One region of the Bradyrhizobium sp. AZCC 2262 genome, then DNA from elsewhere that is predicted to be linked to it. Evidence: riboswitches for the same ligand, from Rfam matches in the RefSeq annotation. Region 1 holds a riboswitch; the other holds the start of a gene.
What was found. Region 1 has a riboswitch for cobalamin ahead of V1283_RS25500 (DUF1636 domain-containing protein). Riboswitches for the same ligand answer to the same signal wherever they lie in the genome.
Positions count from the first base shown of each region.

Region 1 (3,205 bases):
GAAAAACGACGTGCATCAGATGCCTAGTCCCGCAATCCCAAGTCCTGCTCTGATCGCTGCTTCATCGATGTCGCCGTGTTCGCCGATCACAACCAGTCTTGATTGCCTCGCTCGCGTGCCCCACGGCTGATCGAATTGATGCCGCACGCGCTCGCCGACCGATTGCAGCAGCAGCCGCATCGGCTTGCCTTCGATCGCGATATAGCCCTTGGCGCGCAACACATTCTGCTCGCGCGCCAGGCGCTGGATCGAAACAACCAGCGCATCGATGTCCGTCACTTCCGGAAGATCGACGACAACGGAGGCAAAATCATTGTGCTCGTGCTCGTCCTCGCCGTCATGATGCGAGGGACGCGCGGCAAGATCGTCCTCGGCGGCTGCTTCGAGGCCGAGGATCACGCGCGCATCGACGGCGCCATCGACGACCGGCAGCATCGGCACACGGCGCGGCATCTCGGCCTCGATCGCAGCCTTTGCCGCTTCGAGCCCGGCCGAGCCGGCAAGGTCCGCTTTGGTCAGCAGCACGATGTCGGCGCAGGCGATCTGGTCCTCGAACACTTCCGAGAGCGGCGTCTCGTGATCGAGATTGTCATCGGCCGCGCGCTGCGCTCCCACGGCGTCCGGATCCGGCGCGAAGCGACCGGCAGCTACGGCCTCCGCGTCAGCCAGCGCGATTACGCCGTCAACCGTGATCCGCGAGCGGATCTCCGGCCAGTCGAACGCCTTGAGCAATGGTTTTGGCAAAGCCAGCCCTGATGTCTCGATCAGGATATGATCGGGCCTCACCTTGCGCGCGAGCAATTGCTCCATGGCTGGAATGAAATCGTCGGCCACGGTGCAGCAGATGCAGCCATTGGCGAGCTCAACGATGTTCTCCGCCGGACAATTGGCATCGGCACAGGATTTCAGGATCTCGCCATCGACGCCTTCGCTGCCGAACTCGTTGACGAGCACCGCGAGCTTCTTGCCGTTGGCGTTGGTGATCAGATGCCGGATCAGCGTCGTCTTGCCCGATCCGAGAAAGCCGGTGACGACGGTGACAGGGACCTTGGTGAGGGAGTTCATTCGGCGGCCTCCGGCACGATGGCAATGGGCGGAATGCGAGCGAGCGATTGCTTGCGGAAAATTTCGGGGCGGCTGCGCCACGGCACGATGCCATCGGGCGCCGCCACATAGGCAGATGCGCCGGCAATCACATCGCGCGCATTGGCGTCCGACAGACGGCCGTAGACATAGGACCATCGTCCCGGCGCGCTGAGCGCGACCGAGCAGCCCTGGCTGCACGCGGACAGACATTCGACGGGAACCACGCTGACACCTTCGGGCACGCCGGCGTCGAGAATGGCGGCATGCAGGCGCTTGCCGGGCGCGGTCTCGCCCTCGCTGAGCGTCTGGCCGGCACGGCAGGTAATGCAGACGTGAAGTATGACAGTCATCGCCCCTTCCAGGATAATCAGCGGGAGGCGATGAGGCGCGCGAACCCATCCGAAGGAAGGCTCGCTTCCCCGTCGCGGAACACCCCGTCCGCCGGTTTCTAACGTTGCGCTGGCAGGTCTCCCGGCTTGCGGAGCAGGATTTTGTCCTTCGATCCCCGCCTTCCCAACCCCATCAGGGATCAGTGGCTTTGGGCATCTCTCCGGTCACGGTCGCGGGGGCGGCTGCTTTTCGAACCCAAACCTCTCGATTTGAGCCCTATCGCATTCCCTCTTCGCCTGTCGTACGACAGGAACCAACGCAGGCGCACCATTTGCCTAAGCCCGCGACTTGTCAAGCCGAAGGACCACCGCAGATGATGTCTGAACAGGATGCAGCCGAGGACGATGACGTCGTCGCCTCCGAGGCCTCGGTCGACGCCCGCCATGCAACGAAAATGGCGAAGAAAAAGGTCGCCCGCGACAAGATCATGGCGACCAAGAGCGGCGAAAAGGGACTGATCATCGTCCACACAGGCGCGGGAAAGGGAAAATCATCCTCTGCCTTCGGAATGATCGTGCGATGTGTTGCGCATGGCTTTCCCTGCGCGGTCGTGCAGTTCATCAAGGGCGCCTGGGATACCGGCGAGCGCCGCCTGCTCACTGGTCACTTCGGCGAGCTCTGCCAGTTTCATGCGATGGGCGAAGGCTTTACCTGGGAAACGCAGGACCGCGCCCGCGACGTCGCCGCCGCAAAGGCGGGATGGGAGAAGGCGAAGCAACTGATTCTGGATCCCGGCTTGCGCATGGTCGTGCTTGACGAGATCAACATCGCGCTCCGCTACGACTATCTAGAGATCGCCGAGGTCGTCGAATTTCTGAAAGCCTCGAAGCCGCCGATGACGCATGTCGTTCTCACCGGCCGCAACGCAAAGGACGAGTTGATCGAGATCGCGGATCTCGTCACCGAGATGACGCTGGTGAAGCATCCCTTCCGATCCGGCATCAAGGCGCAGCCGGGCGTCGAGTTCTGAGGCCAATTCGATGGCGCGCGCGTTGATGATCCAGGGAGCGGGCTCGGACGTGGGCAAATCGCTCATCGTCGCAGGGCTCGCGCGCGCCGCGAGACGCCGTGGCCTGAGCGTGCTCCCGTTCAAGCCGCAGAACATGTCGAACAATGCGGCGGTGACGGTGGACGGTGGCGAGATCGGCCGCGCGCAGGCCTTGCAGGCCTTGGCTGCCGGCGTCGAGCCGCACACCGACATGAATCCCGTCTTGCTGAAGCCTGAAACTGATGTCGGCGCGCAGATCATCGTCCATGGCAAGCGCATCGCCACTGCGCGGGCACGCGAATATGCGAACCTGAAGCCGTCGCTCATGGGCGCGGTGCTCGAGAGTTTTGGGCGGCTGAAGGATCGTGCCGATCTCGTGCTCGTCGAAGGCGCCGGCAGCCCGGCCGAGGTCAATCTGCGCAAATCCGACATCGCCAATATGGGCTTTGCTAGGAAAGCCGACGTCCCGGTGGTGCTGATCGGCGACATCGACCGCGGCGGTGTCATTGCGCAGCTCGTCGGCATCAAGACCGTGATCGACGCGGAAGATGCTGCGATGATCCAGGGGTTCGTCATCAACAAGTTCCGCGGCGACCCCACGCTGTTTGACGACGGCTACCGCCTGATCGAAGCCAGGACATCCTGGCGCGGCTTTGGGGTGCTGCCCTACTTCACGCGCGCGACCGAGCTTCCGGCCGAGGATGCGTTGGGGCTCGGCGAGGCGCGCAAGCCCGGCCAATG
Region 1 is NZ_JAZHRT010000001.1:5,414,714-5,417,918, forward strand. Features, by position in the region: gene cobN (cobaltochelatase subunit CobN) at 1-16, opposite strand, end outside; gene cobW (cobalamin biosynthesis protein CobW) at 16-1,065, opposite strand; gene V1283_RS25500 (DUF1636 domain-containing protein) at 1,062-1,436, opposite strand; cobalamin riboswitch at 1,531-1,749, opposite strand; gene cobO (cob(I)yrinic acid a,c-diamide adenosyltransferase) at 1,793-2,446, shown strand; gene V1283_RS25510 (cobyric acid synthase) at 2,457-3,205, shown strand, end outside.

Region 2 (3,205 bases), 2.1 Mb from region 1:
GTATAGGCCATGCCACCGCGGAGCGTCACGGTGTCGCTGACGCGCAGCGCGGCGCTGGTCTCGGAGCCGTAGCGGCGCGTGGGATCGAGATTGACGTTGTAGAACAGCACGGGATTGAAATGGATCTCGTTCTCAAGATCCATGGCGTAGACGCTGGTCTGCACCTGGAACAGGTTGGTCTTGACGCGGAAGCCGCCTTCGATGTCGTGCGAGGTCTGGGTCTTGAGCTGGAAATTCTGCGACAAGGATAAGCCCGTCAAGGGATCGAATGACGGGCCCGTCAGCACGCGCTCATCCACGTCTGGGGTGCGGAACGCCTGTGCGGCGCGACCGAACACCGAGAAGGTGTTCGTGAATCGATGCTCGAGACCGATGTGAAGCGCGTAGTTGGTCTCGCTGCTGTCCAGCGGTGTGGCCTGTGCATCGAACGCGAACGGCGCGGTGGGGTCGTAGCGATCCCGCGCCGAGACGCGCGTGTTCTGCGCCCGCGCGCCATAGGAGAAGTCGGTCGTCGGAAGCAGGCCGATCGTATGCATCCAGTAACCGGCCAGCGACTGCTGCGTGAGGTCGTAGATATGGATCGGCGGCACGCCCTTGAAGGCGCCGCGTTGCTGGTTGAACGTCGAATCGTAATAGTCGACGCCGGTCAGGATCGTTGAGGGCAACCCGAAGATTGTGTTCTTGACGCTCAGGCGCGGCGTGATTGACCAGGTCTGCAGGGCGGCATCGTTATAGGTCGACGCTAAGCTGATGGTCGGCACCGTGCCGAAGAAGCCGCTCTGCGTGTCCCTTTTCCGGTAGCCGCCGTCGACAATGAGATCAACCCCGTTCATCAGGGTCTTGGTGAAGCCGGTCGTTACGCTGGCCGTCTGCTGGTTCCCGTAGTCGAATGGTGTGCTGGTGCCCCTGCGGTTGGTCACCAACTCGTTCAGGCCGATCGACGGGTCGACCAACCTGCCGCCGGGGAAGCCAAGCTTCTGATCGCTGCCGGTGACGGTCAGGAACGCGGTGAGGTCCGGCGTTGTGTAGTTGATGTTGCCCACGCCGTTGCGTTGGTCGAGCGCATTATTGACCCGGTAGCCATCGGATTTGATGCCGTTGCCATAAAACGACGTCGACCACGGTCCCGAGTTCAGCGCCGCGGAGACATTGGCCATGCGCTGGTTGAAGGAGCCGTATCCGGCCTCGGCGCGCATGGCAACGGGTGGGCCGCCGACGCCATTCTTCAGGACGATATTGATGACGCCGCCGACCGCGTTGTCGCCGTAAAGCACCGCGCCACTATTGCCGCGCGTGATTTCGATGCGCTCGATCGAATCGCGCGGAATGGTCGAGAGATCGACCTGGGCCATGTCGACATCGTTGAGCCGGCGTCCGTTGATGAGGACGAGGGTATTGGCGGTGGCGAACGCGCCAAACCCGCGCAGATCGACCGACGTCTTGGCGCCGTTCACGCCGCCAAACAGGCTGGTCAACTGCACGCCCGGCACTTGCGCGATGATCTCGGGCAGCGTTTGGGCCGGCGAATGCGAAATCTCCTCCGCCGTGATTACGGTCGACGATGCGCCGACGATGCCGGAGAATTGCCGGACGCCGCTTCCGCCAGCGCCTTGCGAAGCACTTTGCGATGAGACGTTCGAGCCGGTCCCGGCTGCGGGTTGCGTGCCGGTCGACGGCGAAGCCGCCGGCACGACGCGGCGCGAGGTCGATGCCTCATCGTAGGTCGGTTTGGCGCGGGTCCGGTTCGGGTCGGTGGGCGAGGTTACCTCGATCGGCGGCAATTGCTCTGATGGCGCCTGCTGCGCCAGCGCGCCGGAAACGCCGAGCGATACGACGGGTATGAGAAAGCTGGAGGTAAGCCGGAAGCGCCGCTTCGCGGTTTCGATGTTGGAAGACATGGTTGTAGGCCTCGGTATGACGTCAGTGGCACGTCACAGCGAACCAAGTCTCACCATGTGCTTTGAACAGCCCAGGTGAAGCTAATGCCTGTACTCCCCGACCGACATCTTCGCGTGTGACCACGGCTGACGGCAGGTCTCCTGGCTCGCGGGTCGTTACCCATCGTCGCCTTCCCAGGACCGAGATTCCCAGTGGCCTTTGACGAAGGATTCGCCGCTCACAGTTGCGGGGGCAGCCGCGGAATTGGGGGATTTCCCCGCACCGCATTCCCTTTTGATCCCCAAAACGGGAACCGTCGGGAACTATGGTAGAAGTTCGTCAAAGTCCGAGTCAATCCGCCTTGGGCGCGCTCGCGGTCCTCACTGGACGAGTGCGCTATTTTTGCCGCATGAGGCACGCTTGCCTGAGCTCCTGTACCGGGGCGGGCAAAACTGCTTTAGGACGATCGATGAGCGTTGAGGCCGTAACTATCAGCAACGAGGATGCCGCGCGCCGGCGGATCGGCGCGACCGCGGCGCTTGCCGTCCTCGTTGTGCTGCTGGTGCTGATTTCGCTCGGCATCGGGCCGGTGCGGCTGTCGCCGCTTGCGGTGGCGGAAGCGCTGTTCGGCGGCGGCAGCGAGGTGTCGCAGGTGATCGTACGCGAAATCCGCCTGCCGCGGACGCTGCTGGCGCTGGCGATCGGCGCCATTCTCGGGCTGTCAGGCGCATCGCTGCAGGGCCTGTTGCGCAATCCGCTGGCATCGCCCTCGCTGTTCGGCGCGCCGCAATCGGCAGCTTTCGGCGCGGTGCTGGTGATCGCGCTGGGGTTGGCCGACGTGCGCTCCTATGCGCTGCCGGTCGCGGCGATCATCGCGGCGTTCGCGTCCGTTTTCGTGCTGCTTTCGATCGCCGGCCGCAATGCGGGGCTGCTGATCCTCATCCTGTCGGGCCTTGCGATTTCGAGCTTTGCGGGCGCTGCGACCGCGCTGGTGATGAACCTCTCCAGCAATCCGTTCGTGGTGCTGGAGATCGCGTTCTGGCTGCTGGGCTCGCTGGAAGACCGCAGCTTTCAGCATGTCATGCTGGCATTTCCGTTCATCATTGCCGGCGCGATCATGCTGTTCAGCCAGCGCCATGCCTTTCGCGCGCTGAGCCTCGGCGAGGAAACCGCGCAAAGCCTTGGCGTCGATGTGGGACGTTTGCGGCTGTTCGTGATTTCGGGCGTGGCGCTCGGCGTTGGCGGCGCGGTCGCCGTCACCGGCACCATCGGTTTCATCGGGCTCGTTGCGCCACACCTGATGCGGCCCTTGATCGGTCACGATCCC
Region 2 is NZ_JAZHRT010000001.1:7,556,048-7,559,252, reverse strand. Features, by position in the region: gene V1283_RS35530 (TonB-dependent receptor) at 1-1,898, opposite strand, end outside; cobalamin riboswitch at 2,013-2,211, opposite strand; gene V1283_RS35525 (FecCD family ABC transporter permease) at 2,348-3,205, shown strand, end outside.
Region 2: another riboswitch for cobalamin. It lies ahead of V1283_RS35530 (TonB-dependent receptor); the one in region 1 lies ahead of V1283_RS25500 (DUF1636 domain-containing protein).